Thiorhodovibrio winogradskyi: one gene and its partner. The protein of the gene in region 1 interacts with the protein of each later gene in a pairwise test. Links are inferred from orthologs where the notes say so. Each region holds a gene or a part of one and is shown in the gene's direction. Other genes may lie near its edges.

Region 1 (6,818 bases):
GGATCCAGGCGCCGGATTTCGCCGCCTTAACCGAAGCTGTTACCATTGGGTGTCTTGCCGAGCAAGCGCGAGATTGCTAGATTAGTCAGCTTAAATTTTCGGGTCGATCCGATAGACCGTGCCAGCACAAACCGCCAGATATCAGACAGACTGGCGTGCGAGCGGTCTTGGGCACCGACGCTCGGCCTGCACGGCTGCGGCGCGACCTGCCTGGTAGCATGGCCAGGCGGTCAAGCTTGGGATGATGCTTGCCATCATCGTGCCCGCATCGGTCAAGCGGCATCCATTGGCGACCTCGCTGGTGAAACGCCTCGATGCGAGGCGTTTTTCATTTAGGCGCGCCCGCTGCTTTACGTTCGCGCGCGGCTAAGCGAGGCCTGTTCTGCCGGTTTTTAGGAAGGAAAATCGATGGTTTTTAGACGCATTCGGGGCTTGTTCTCCAACGATCTGTCGATCGACCTGGGCACCGCCAACACGCTCATTTATGTCCGTGGCAAAGGGATCGTACTCAACGAACCCTCGGTTGTCGCCATCAGGCAAGATCATGACGGCGGGCGCAAGACGGTGGCCTCCGTTGGCGAGGAAGCCAAGGCCATGCTCGGGCGCACGCCGCAAAATATCACCGCCATCCGTCCGATGAAAGATGGCGTCATTGCCGACTTCACGGTCACCGAGAAAATGCTCCAGTACTTTATCCACAAAGTACATGAGAGCCGCATCATTCGACCGAGTCCGCGGGTACTGGTGTGCGTTCCTTGCGGTTCCACCCAGGTCGAACGGCGCGCCATCAAGGAATCTGCCGCGGGTGCTGGTGCGCGAGAAGTGTATCTGATCGAAGAACCCATGGCTGCAGCCATCGGCGCGGGTTTGCCAGTGTCCGAGGCGCGCGGCTCCATGGTGCTCGATATTGGCGGTGGCACCTCGGAGGTTGGCGTCATCTCGCTCAATGGCATCGTTTATTCGCAGTCGGCGCGCATCGGTGGCGATACCTTCGATGATTCCATTATCAATTATGTGCGGCGCAACTACGGCACCTTCATCGGCGAGGCAACCGCCGAGCGAATCAAGCACACCATCGGCTCCGCCTTTCCCGGCAGCGAGGTGCGCGAGGTCGAAGTCAAGGGCCGCAATCTGGCCGAGGGCATGCCGCGCAGCTTCACACTGAACAGCAACGAGATTCTCGAGGCCCTGCAGGAGCCGCTCTCGGGTATTGTCAGCGCGGTGAAGATCGCACTTGAGCAAACCCCACCAGAACTTGGCTCGGATGTGGCCGAACGCGGCATTGTGGTCACCGGTGGCGGCGCGCTGTTGCGGGACATTGATCGACTCCTGGCCGAGGAGACCGGCCTGCCCGTCATCATCGCCGATGATCCGCTAACCTGCGTGGCCCGTGGTGGTGGCATGGCGCTCGATATGATCGACAAAAGAGGGATTGATTTCTTCGTCGGCGAATAGGCCGGTTGTGAATTGATGCGCATTCATGCCTGCGTCACTCTCCTGATTTAGTTCAGACTTTCTTCTGCAATCCTTGCATGAAGCCTCTGTTCAATCGCGGACCTTCGGCTGCCGTGCGCATGGTTATCGCCGTGGCATTTGCCTTTGCCTTGATCATCGCCGATCTGCACTATCGCCAACTCGACTCTCTGCGCTCAGGGCTTGCCGTCACCGTCTATCCGCTGCATTTTCTGGCAGCTTTGCCTGCGCGCATTGCCCAGAACCTGGAAACCCAGGTGGCGAGCAAAACGCGTTTGCATGCCGAAAACGACCGCCTGCATCGCGAAAATCTGATGCTGCGCGCCCGTCTGCAGCGGTTCGCGTCGCTTGAGTCGGAGAACGAACGCTTGCGCAACCTGCTTGGCTCGGCCTTCAAGGTCGGTGAGCGGGTGCTGATCGCCGAGTTACTGCAGGTTGACTTGGACCCATACCGCCAGCAGGTGTTGGTTGACAAAGGCGCCCTGTCAGGGGTTTTCGTTGGTCAGCCGGTGCTGGATGCCAATGCGGTCATGGGACAGGTGGTGCGTACCAACCCCTTGACCTCCACGGTGTTGCTTATTACCGATGCCAGGCACTCGCTGCCGGTCAAGGTTAATCGCAACGGGCTGAGGTCCATTGCGATCGGCTCCGGATTGGTGGATCAGCTTAATCTACTGCATGTTCCAAAAAAGGCCGATGTGCGAGTGGGCGATCTGTTGGTTACCTCTGGTCTTGGCGGCACCTATCCGCCCGGATATCCCGTCGCGCGGATTACCGAGGTGCGCATTGAGGCTGGACAGCGTTTCGCAACCGTGATCGCGGAGCCAACGGCGCGACTGGATCGCAGTCATGAGGTTTTGTTGGTGTGGTCATTGCCAAAACTCATGGAGGGCGCCATGACCAATTCGGAAAGCGCGGAACCAGCCGCGCTTCGCTCGACCTTGGAGCCCTGAGTTCCGTGCCTGGCCGTACACTTTGGATAATTCTGCTGACCCTGGGTGGTGCTGGGCTTCTCACAGTTGTGCCCATGCCAGACGGAGCCGCCGATTATCGCCCACAATGGGTGGCTTTAACGGTGATTTTTTGGATCACGACCCTGCCAAATCGGATCGGTGTGTTTTGGGCATTTTTCGCCGGCCTGATGCTGGATGTGGTCACCGGGTCTTTGCTGGGGCGACACGCACTAAGCTTTTCGGTTATGGGCTATCTCACCGTTGAACTCGAGCAGCGTATTGCGCTTTTTCGTGCCTGGCAGCAGGCGGTGTCGATCTGGCTGATCCTTACCGTGGAACGGCTGTTGTCGCTCTGGGTGCTGAGCGCCACCAACCAGCCAACGCCTGCGTTGTCCTACTGGACAGCGACCTTTGTCAGCATGCTGCTGTGGCCCTGGTTCGCGATAGTGCTACGAGGGATTGTCCGGCGCTTGGATCTTACTTAAGCCTGACCAAATGGTCGATTCAAGGTTTAAGAATCCACGAGGTGAAACGCGCCTCTTCACCGGCCGGATCGTTCTGGCTGGTGTGTTGGTGATCCTTTGTCTTGCAGCGGTCGTCGCTCGTCTGGTGTATCTGCAGATTTACAATAGCGATCATTATCGCACCCTTTCCGAAGATAACCGGGTGCGTGTCGAGCCTTTGCCGCCGATGCGCGGACTGATTTACGACCGCAATGGCGTGCTGCTTGCGGATAATGTGCCCGCCTATTCGCTGCAGATTATTCCGGGACAGGTTGCGGACCTTGCAGGAACGATCAAGGCTCTGAGCCGGATCATCCCGATCAGCGATCTTGATCGTCAGCGCTTTGATCGCTTGCGCCGGCAACACCGCCGTTTTGACGGAGTGCCGATCCGACTTGACTTGAGCGACACTGAGCGTGCGCGCTTTGCAGTGCAAAGTCATCGCTTTCCAGGAGTGCAGATTCACGCGGAACTGCTGCGTTATTATCCTCACTCGGTCGATACTGCCCATGTGCTCGGTTATGTCGGCCGCATCAACGAGGAGGAGATGCAACGCATTGATACTTCGGCCTATGCAGGCACTAGTCACATCGGCAAGATCGGCCTTGAGAAAGCCTATGAAGACATACTTCACGGAATAGTCGGCTTTCAGCAAGTGGAGGTCAATGCGCGTGGGCGGGTGTTGCGTACCCTCAAGGAGCAATTGCCGACCTCGGGCAAGGATCTGGTGCTCTATCTCGATATTGCCCTGCAGCGCGATGCCATGGCCGTCATGGAAGGACACCGCGGAGCGATTGTGGCCATCGATCCCAATTCCGGTGGTGTGTTGGCCATGGCGAGCGCGCCGGGTTTTGATGCCAATCTCTTTGTTGATGGCATTAGCGTTCAGGACTATGTCGAGCTGCGCGATTCCATCGACAAACCCCTCTATAACCGCGCGGTACGTGGCCAGTATCCGCCGGCATCGACCATCAAGCCCTTCATCGGGCTAGGCGGGTTGGCAACGGGCTCCATTAGTTTCAGCGAAGGCAAATACTGTGGCGGTTACTTCCAGCTCCCGGGGCATGGACATCGCTATCGCTGTTGGCGACGGGGAGGGCATGGCACCCTGAATGTGGAGGATGCCGTGGTGCAATCCTGTGACGTGTATTTTTACCGACTGGCGCACGACATGGGCATCGAACGGGTTGATCGCTTCTTGGCCGATTTCGGTTTCGGATCGAAAACCGGGATTGATTTTGCCGATGAGCTTGGCGGCCTCCTGCCGACGCCAGAGTGGAAAGAAAGAGTGCGCGGTCAACCCTGGTACCCGGGTGAGACGCTGATCATTGGCATCGGACAGGGCGCCTTTTTGGTCACGCCGTTACAGTTGGCCGCGGCCACGGCCGCCATGGCGAATCACGGAACCTACTTTCAACCGCGCATGGCGCAGGCGGTGCGCGATCCTGCCACGGGTTTCTTCCAGCCAACAAAACCGGTCAGCCACCGGATCGCGGTCGACAGCGAGGCTCAGTGGCAGGCGATGGTCGATGCCATGACCCAGGTCGTGGAGGGTCCGCGCGGCACGGCCCGACGCATCCGCAGTCCGTTGATACGCATTGCCGGCAAGACTGGAACCGCGCAGGTGTTCACCATTGGCCAGAACGAGCGCTATAACGAGGCACAGGTGGCCGAGCGTATGCGTGACCACGCACTTTTTATCGCTTTCGCGCCGGTCGAGGCGCCGCAGATCGCGCTTGCGATCATTGTTGAAAACGGTCGCCATGGTAGTTCAACAGCCGCACCCATGGCTCGTCAGCTCATCGACAGCTACCTGCTAAAAAAGCCTGTCAAGCCTCCCGAGTCGCGGAATATGCCGCCCAGCGATCAGGCAACCGGGGATTAAGCAGCGGTGGCTTTGCGTAACGACACCCTGGCTGGAGGAAGTTACCGCGGCTTGTTCGAGCGGTTGCACCTGGATTTGCCCCTGTTGCTTGGACTCTTGGTGCTCTGCGGCTGCGGGTTGGCGGTTTTGTTCAGTGCCTCGGACCAATCCACTGGTCAGGTGGGGCGTCAGCTGATCAGATTTGCCTTGGCACTAGCCATCATGGTAATGGTCGCGCAGATTCATCCAGACCAACTGCGTCGGTGGTCGCTCCCGCTTTTTATTTTGGGTGTGGTGATGCTGGTGGCCGTGGAAATCATGGGGGACATTGGCAAGGGAGCACAGCGTTGGCTGGATCTTGGGATTTTCCGTTTCCAGCCCTCGGAGTTGCTCAAGCTGGCAGTGCCCATGATGCTTGCCTGGATCTTCTCTGGCGCCGTCTTGCCACCGAGTCTGCCGCGCATTCTGCTGGCCGTGATCATTACCACAGTACCCGTGTTGCTGATTGCTCGACAGCCCGATCTGGGGACCGCTCTGATGGTCACCAGCGCGGCGGTGGTGGTGCTCTTCATGGCTGGGCTGAGCTGGCGCCTGATCGGGCTGCTAGCGGCGCTGGCGGCCGGTGCCGCCCCTGTACTGTGGTACATGATGCACGATTATCAACGCCAACGGGTGTTGACCTTTCTCGATCCGCAGTCCGATCCGCTTGGCTCCGGTTATCATATTATCCAGTCGCAAATTGCCATCGGCTCCGGCGGGATGTATGGCAAAGGCTGGTTTCGCGGCACTCAGTCGCATCTGGAGTTTCTGCCAGAGCGTTCGACGGATTTTATCTTCGCGGTGCTTGGGGAGGAATTCGGGCTGGTCGGCATTCTGGGGGTGCTGCTGGTCTATCTGTTCATTATCTTTCGCGGGCTTTACATTGCCGCGCGCGCGCCGAACAGCTACTCGCGACTGCTTGGCGGGGCCATTATCATGGTGTTTTTCACCTATCTGTTCGTCAATACCGGCATGGTGGTCGGGCTCTTGCCGGTGGTGGGAGTACCGCTGCCGCTGATCAGCTACGGAGGAACCTCGCTGGTCACCATCATGGCTGGCTTCGGTATTCTGATGTCGATTCATACATCTAGATATTCTCAATCCAGATAAGATGTTTCGAGCTATAATGCAGGTAGTTTGTCAGGAAGGAGCCAACATGAACGTGCATCTTTTACTTCGCTGGCCGGCATCTGTAGCCCTTGTTTTTCTTCTGGTGTCCCTGCTCGGGGGCTGTGGCGGTGGTACCGCGACTCGTCCGGATACGGAGGACAATCAGGCTATGGGTCCACCAGACGCTGTTCCCAAGGCTGAGCCTAAGTCAAAATACGGCAATATGTCGTCCTATGTCGTCCTGGGGCGTCGCTATCACACCAAGGAAACGAGCAAGGGTCATGTCGAGCGTGGGCAGGCCTCTTGGTACGGCAGCAAGTTCCATGGTCGGCGCACCTCCAGCGGAGAAGTGTACGATATGCATCAAATGACCGCAGCTCACAAGACACTGCCACTGCCGAGCTATGTGCACGTCACCAACCTGGAGAACGGGCGCGCGGCTGTGGTGCGCGTAAATGATCGTGGACCTTTCCATGGCGGGCGAGTCATCGATCTGTCCTATGCCGCCGCAAAGAAACTTGGCGTGGTTGCCACTGGAACGGCCAAAGTGGAAGTCCGATCCATCGATCCGCGCGATCATGGCCGCGTGGTTCAAGCCCCACCGCCGGCGCGGCTTGCACATCACCGACGGGTGGCCGGACACTTCGAGGATTCAGCCCCTGCGGCCGACGATCAGCTGTTTGTTCAGGTCGGAGCCTTTGATCAGCTGGCCAATGCCGAGGAACTGCACCAGAGATTATTGGCCCAGGTTTCCGACCCCGTCCACATACGTCCTAGTGCTGAAGCGGATATCGCGCCTTATAAAGTACGGGTTGGTCCGCTCAGCTCGCGTGCCGAGGCCGAGGCGGTCTCGCGGCGATTGGCGAGCCTGGGCTT
Region 2 (6,940 bases), 2.2 Mb from region 1 along the record:
GAGCTCCGCTTTGGTCGCGCCGGTGCGATCCGCGACGGCATGGGGCAATGTCAGCGCCAGGCCGATGAGGTGATGGATACCGTTATCACCAACGCCTTGGTAATCGATTTCTGGGGTGTGATCAAGGCCGATCTCGGTATCAAGAACGGGCGCATCGCGGCGATCGGAAAGGCAGGCAATCCGAATATTCAAACGGGCGTGGATGTGCTCATAGGTTCTGCGACCGACATCATCGCGGCCGAAGGGCTGATTGTAACCGCTGGTGCGGTGGATGCCCTGACACATTTCATCAGTCCGGAGCAGGCCAGCAGGTCGCTGATGGCCGGAATCACCACCCTCATTGGCGGCGGCACCGGTCCCAGCGCGGGGAGTCTGGCAGCGGCCAGTACCCCAGGCCCCTGGAATATTCGGCGCATGTTGCAGGCGGCGGAAGGCTTGCCGGTGAATGTTGGATTGGTAGGCAAGGGCAGTGGCAGTCTGCCAAATCCGCTTGAGGAACAGGTTCGCTCCGGCGCCATGGGGCTGATGGTTCATCCAGCCTGGGGTTGTGGGCCGGCCGCGCTCGCGCGTGCGCTTGATATCGCGGAAAAAATGGACGTCCAATTGCTCGTGCAATTCGACACCCTGAACGAGGCCGGTGGGGTGGAGGATTTGATCGCCGTGGTCGCTGAGCGCTGCGTTAGCACGCTGCATGGCAACCTGGATGCAATGGGGATCGAGTCGCTGCTGGCGCTGACCCTGGAGAAGGCACTCCCGATCTCGGTGCTGTCCCCGGCCGGCCCGGCATCCGCTGACGCAGGCTTGTCCGGCGCGCTTGAGGTGCTGCATGATCTCGGCGCTATCAGCGCACTTGCCTCCGGTGGCATGGCGGGCGGGCGCGCTGGGGATCTGATCAGTCGTACCTGGCAGATGGCTCACCGCATGAAAGTCCGTCGCGGGCATCTGGCACCCCCGCCGTTCGCGGCCGACATCGACCGGGCAGACAACGATAACTATCGAATCAAGCGCTATATCGCCAAGTGCGGGATCAACCCTGCCATCAGCCATGGTATCGCGCATGAGGTTGGCTCGATTGAAGTCGGCAAGCTGGCTGATTTGGTGCTGTGGCGCCCGGCTTTCTTCGGTGTGCGTCCGACTTTGGTGCTCAAGGGCGGGATGATTGCCGCGGCTCCCATGGGCGATGCGGCCGCTTCGGTGCCCGACGCTCAGCCAGTGCAGTATGCGCCCATGTTCGGTGTGACCGGCGGTGCGCTCAACATGGCCTGCATGACCTTTGTGTCCCAATGGGCCTTTCAGGCTGGGGAACCCCAGCGTTTGGATCTGACCCGCCGCATTGGTGTCGCGCGCGATCTTCGTCAGTTGCGCAAGATCGACATGATCCACAACTTCTCGCGGCCGGCCATCGCCATTGATCGGCACAAGGGGCAGGTGCATGCCGACGGCAGTCTGATGGCGAGTGAGCCCTTGCCGCAAGTGCCTTTGGCGCAGCGTTACGCACTGTTTTAACGCTAGCCGAGTGGGTCGGCCTTGCCGCTCTCGGGCAATCTTGCTTGCATGGGATGGTCCGTGGGTAAAGTCTTGCCACGCCTATTCTGTCACGGCCGCTAGCGACCTCATGTAGAATACACACCCATCTCAGGCGCTGTGTTCGCATCATCGCGCAGATATTTTCTCGTGTTAGGTGTTTGGTGGCCAGTCAGGATCAATCTCCGTCATCCGGTTCGCACTCGGGCGAGCGTGATACTCCGCGTTCGCCGCCGCGTTGGACGCGCGCGGACGGCAATGTGCCGCGCAAAAAAAAGCCAGCGCGAAAGCCGAAGGGAAAGCCAGAGCCACATCCGGTTGTCGCCGTGTTAGGCTGGTTCGGCCGCATGCTTGCTGGCGTGCTGGCGATTCCGCTCGATCTCGCTTTGCTGGCTTTGTTCGGCGCTGCCGTGGTGGTCTATGTCACCCTGCCTGAGCTTCCGGATATCGAGGGCCTGACGGATATCCCCTTTGAGGAGCCGCTGCGGGTCTACTCGGCCCAGGGGTCGCTGATCGCCGAGTTTGGCATCCAACGCCGTCGCGCTGTGGCTTTTAGCGATCTGCCTGCAAATCTGATCAATGCCTTTGTCGCGACCGAGGATGCGCGTTTCTTCGCCCATGTTGGCGTGGATGCCATCGGTCTGTTGCGGGCTGCCGTGCATGTCGCGCGCACGGGATCCCTAACCCAGGGTGGCAGTACCATCACCATGCAGGTCGCGCGCAACTTCTACCTGTCGCGCGCCAAGACCATGCGCCGCAAGCTTGCTGAGTTGCTGCTGGCGATGCAGATCGAGAAAGCGCTGACAAAAGAAGAAATTCTCGAACTTTATCTGAACAAAATCTTTTTTGGCCATCGCGCCTATGGCGTCTCGGCGGCAGCGGAATTCTATTACCGCAAGACGCTGGATGAATTGACGCTGGCGGAGATGGCCATGCTGGCCGGTCTGCCCAAGGCACCCTCGGCCAATAACCCGCTGAGCAATCCCGAGCGGGCGTTGGAAAGGCGCAACTACATCCTGGGGCGCATGCGCGAGATTGGTTTGCTGACCGAAGAGCGCTATCGCGATGCCCTGGCCGAGCCGCTAACGGCCACCCATTACCGCCCTGAGATACAGTTCGAGGCGGATTATGCGGCCGAGATGGTGCGCCAGGAGGTGGTCGAGCGTTTTGGAGAAGAGCAGGCTTATTCGCTTGGTCTGCTGGTTTACACCACCATCGATGAACCCATGCAGCAGGCGGCAGACGCGGCGCTGCGCAAGGGCTTGATGGCGTACAACCTGCGCCACGGTTACCACGGACCCGAGGCAAACCTCGCCGGTGTCGCATCCCTGGGAAAAAGCCAGCTTGATGAGGTGCTGGATGAGCGCCCGCGCGTGCCTGGCCTGCCGGTGGGGGTGGTGACCCAGGTTGCCGCCGATCAGGCAACAGTCTATCTGGGCAATGGCCGGGAGCATCAGCTCATTCGTAAGGAGGTTGCCTGGGCACGGCGGTACAAGACGGAGAACTGGCGTGGGCCTGCGCCTCGTCGCGTGAGCGATGCCGTGGCGCTGGGCGATATCATCCGCTTGCGCCAGACCGATGAGGGTGATTGGCGTCTGGCCCAGGTGCCACTGGTCGGAGGCGCGCTGGTGGCCATGTCACCCTGGGATGGCGCGCTGCGGGCGCTTTCAGGCGGCTATGCCTTTCAATGGAGCAAGTTCAATCGGGCAGTGGATGCCAAGCGCCAACCGGGGTCGAGTTTCAAGCCCTTCGTCTATGCCGCCGCTTTTGAGCAGGGCTGGACCCCGGCGAGCTATGTGCGCGATCAGCCGTTTGAGATGCCGGGTGCGCGCGGCATGTGGCGGCCGCAAAATGCCGATGGCAAGTTTCTTGGCCCCATCCGCATCCGTCAAGCCTTGACCATGTCGCGCAATCTCGCGGTCATTGATCTTGTTGACCGCATGGGGGTTGATGTGGCGCGTGACTATATCCAGCGGTTCGGCTTCCCGCTGGAATCCATCCCCAACAATATCGTGCTGGCCCTGGGCGCTGGGGCCGCCACGCCCTTGGAAATTACCACCGGATTCAGTGTCTTTGCCAATGGTGGTCATAAGGTGGAGCCTTATGTGATCGCGCGCATTGAGGACGTGCACGGGAACCTGCTGTATTCCGCCAATGCCGCGCGCGCTTGTATCGACTGTTGGCTTGATTTGCCCGAGGATGGCGGTGCTCGGACTGTTCCTGATGGCGCCTCCGACGCGCCGCGGGCGCCGCAGGCGATTGATCCGCGCATCGCCTATCAAATCGATTCGATACTAAAAAACGTGGTGACTTCCGGCACGGGCACCCGCGCTCGGGTGCTGAATCGCCCGGATATTGGCGGCAAGACCGGCACCACCAACGACTCGCGCGATTCCTGGTTTGCCGGTTATCAGCCAGAGCTGGCAACCGTGGTATGGATGGGCATGGATGATAACCGCCCGCTTGGCAGTGGCGAATGGGGTGGAACGGCGGCGCTGGGTGTGTGGATCGATTTCATGCGCGAGGCCTTGGCCGATATTCCCGTCGCGACCATCAAACAACCAGCCGACATGGTGCAGGTGAGTTTGCCTGGGGGTGGTACTGAGGTGGTGCGTGTTGAGTATCGGAACAATCTCAATGGCCCCAAGCCCGTTGCCGGACCGGCGGCACCCGCGCCCCCGAGGCGAAGGAGCGCGCCGCGCGTCATTGATGAGCTCTTCTGACAGCGCCGTCCAGCACTGCGGACTTGGTGTCCGCCAGTCTGGCTCGGTCGCGACAATCAGCTCTCGCTTGCCCTGAGCTGATCGGTCAGCTTCTCGAACTCGCGTTTCATTTCCAGATTCTCGAACGGGCGCAGCGGCGGCACCTGGCGCTCCAGTAGACCGTCGAGCAATTGCTGGCTGGATTGCACCAGGGCAACCAGTTCGCCGGAGACGCGCACCGTCTCGTAAGTGTTCCAGGCGGTGCGAATGTCCTGCTCCAGTGCCTCGCGCGCGCGCCTGACCTGGCGTGCCTGCTCGGCGAGATAATCCCGATAGCGCCCGGCGGCGTTGCTGGTCATCTGCTGGGCGTCGAGGTTGGCCTGAAGCACCGGGGCGCGCTCCGGCTGGGCGCGCAACAGTTCCCGCGTGTCCGTGCTTAGTGCCTGGGCGCGCTGGCGGATTTGATCGATTTGAGGGATGTACTCGGTCTCGATACGCTGCTCCACCTCCAGGTGCATCTGCTTGAGCGCTCGCAGCAGTACCACATAAAGCCCGTAGTAGCGCCGTGCGCTGGCCAGATCCTCGCCGCTTTCGCGCACCAGGCGTTCCAGCTCGACTGTGATGATTTTGACATTGTCAAACACAATGCCAAGGTCAATCATGGTGTCGCCGACCACGGTCGCGAGCAGAAACTCCACCTGTTCGTCGGTTAGTTCGAGTCCAATTTCGCGCAAGCGCGCGCCGAAGTCGCGTTGAATCTGTCCTAGCCGCGCCTGGCTGTCCTCGATGCTCTGCTGTTCAGAGGCGATGAGTTGGTCGTAGTCCTCGCGCGTGCGCTTGACCAGGGACTGGGTCGGCGCGGCGACGCGGTCACGGCGGTATTCGGCGATCTTCTCGCGGGATTTTTCGGTACTGGCGCGGATGCCGGCGATTTCCGCGCGTTCGTCCTGCAAGGGAGAGAGCGATAGAGCCGCCACTGCTTGATCCAGCAGGGCATTGATGTCTTTTTCGACATCGCGCTGGTCGCGCGCGAACCACGCCCGTTCGGGCAGATCGCGCTGAGCATCTTGCAGTGACAGGGTGTCTTCGATGGGGGGGAGCACGTCGGACCAGAGCTCGGCAAAATGCTCGCGCTGGCGCGGGGCAGGGGGCTCGGCAGTCTCTTGCCAGAGGTCGGATGATTGTTGCCACCATTGGGTGGCCGTCTCACGCGAGCGCTGCCAGAGATCGCCCGCGCCATCAACGGATTTGCGCCACAGCTCACCGCCCTGGGCGCGCGATTGTTCGAGCAGCCGGCTGGTGTGGTCGCTCAGGCTGGTGGCCGCGTCATCCGCTGGTGGGGTGTCATTCTCGGGCGCGGCCAAGCTAACCGTGGTGGCACCGAGGCATAGCGCCGCGGCGCCCAGGCGTTTGCGCCATTGGCGACCCTGACGGGGCAGCTTTGTTTTCCACGATGGCGCGGCACCATGAGTCTGAGTGGTCATCTCTCGGCGGGACTGTTTTGACGATGGGAGTCGTTTTGTCCTAATAGATCATAGGGGGAATTGGCACCTCCTTGTGCCGGCATAATACGGTCGCCCCGCGGCTCTTAGCTTGATGCGTTCGCGCCGACGATATTGACTTCAACTCTTGAGCGGGTCATCACCTTCTGCAAGGCGACGCGGGTCTCGGTATTGATCAGAATGGGCCCGGCGATGTTGGCATGCACACGCGGTTCACCCGGCTTGCTTTCATCGTTCTTGGCTAGGATCAAGAGCACCAGGATCTGATTGGGATCGGAGGATTGCAGCAGCGCCTGCTCCTCGTCGGTCAGGTCGATGACATAGTTCAGCCCGTAGAGGGTCGGGTCCACGACAGTGAAACCGACATCGGAGTTGTCGAGCGACTCGAGCCAGAACAGCTTGCTGTTCTCGCCCTTGTCCCCTTCGCTGTGGAACATCGAGAAGCGGTGATCGTCCTCGAACCCCGGCAGGCCCTGGGGAAAGGTAATGATTTTGTCCGGGTCGATCTGGGGTTGGTCTGGGGCAGTCGTCATGATGGTCTTTCTCCTTGTAAGATCGCGAAAGCCCGTGCCTGAGGCGTACTGCGCGCGGCCAGCTTAGACTGACGCCGCTCTGGGCCTGTCATAAAAATACGGGCAATGCAAAAAAAGCTGCTCGACTCAATGCCTACTATAGACGGAAATGGAGGCAAATGCGCATTCGTGCGGTGGAAAACGTCTGACATGCTTGCATTTCAGGCCCCCTGCCGACCGCGCCAGGCCTGAATCCGGTGGACCCCGGCCAACACCAGGGTCCCGGCGGCGATGCCGATGAGCGCATGGATCAGCAAGGGCGTGAGCCAGTGCATCATGCCGCCGATACTTGGGAGATGGCCCGTGGCCTCGGCCAGATGATGAATGGGCGCGTGCAGCACGGGGATGCCATGGGCAATGATGCCGCCGCCCACCAGAAACATGGCAATGGTGCCAGCCACGGATAGAAACTTCATCAACCAGGGCGCCAGGGACAGAATGAAGCGCCCAAAGGCACGCTGCAGGCGCGCATCGAGCGTCTCCCCCTCGCGCTGGACCAGCAGGGCGCCGCCGTCATCGAGTCTGACGATACCCGCGACCAATCCGTAGACGCCGACCGTCATCACAATGGCGATGCCGATTAGCACCAGCACTTGGGACAGGAAATTGGCCCCTGCCACCGTGCCCAGGGTGATGACAA

The links.
Region 2: the proteins of mrdA (region 1) and Thiowin_RS14510 interact in binary tests that used the Escherichia coli proteins (3 or more experiments, as listed by UniProt). The link is inferred for Thiorhodovibrio winogradskyi from one-to-one orthologs.

What each region holds. Positions count from the first base shown.
Region 1 is NZ_CP121472.1:5,435,015-5,441,832, reverse strand. The notes cover bases 2,469-5,367. They hold mrdA (penicillin-binding protein 2), read left to right. Parts: upstream 2,469-2,921; coding sequence 2,922-4,814; downstream 4,815-5,367. Other genes in these bases: rodA (rod shape-determining protein RodA), read left to right, coding at 4,827-5,367; mreD (rod shape-determining protein MreD), read left to right, coding at 2,501-2,911. In the rest of the region: Thiowin_RS24965 (rod shape-determining protein), read left to right, coding at 409-1,455; rod shape-determining protein MreC, read left to right, coding at 1,533-2,426; more of rodA, read left to right, coding at 5,368-5,942; Thiowin_RS24940 (septal ring lytic transglycosylase RlpA family protein), read left to right, coding at 5,989-6,818. UniProt on the Escherichia coli protein: Catalyzes cross-linking of the peptidoglycan cell wall. Responsible for the determination of the rod shape of the cell. Is probably required for lateral peptidoglycan synthesis and maintenance of the correct diameter during lateral and centripetal growth.
Region 2 is NZ_CP121472.1:3,200,266-3,207,205, reverse strand. What follows is about bases 1,528-4,548. They hold Thiowin_RS14510 (penicillin-binding protein 1A), read left to right. Parts: upstream 1,528-1,850; coding sequence 1,851-4,247; downstream 4,248-4,548. Other genes in these bases: Thiowin_RS14505 (AAA family ATPase), read right to left, coding at 4,304-4,548. Also shown: Thiowin_RS14515 (urease subunit alpha), read left to right, coding at 1-1,506; more of Thiowin_RS14505, read right to left, coding at 4,549-5,710; flagellar assembly protein FliW, read right to left, coding at 5,815-6,261; Thiowin_RS14495 (DUF808 domain-containing protein), read right to left, coding at 6,462-6,940. UniProt on the Escherichia coli protein: Cell wall formation. Synthesis of cross-linked peptidoglycan from the lipid intermediates.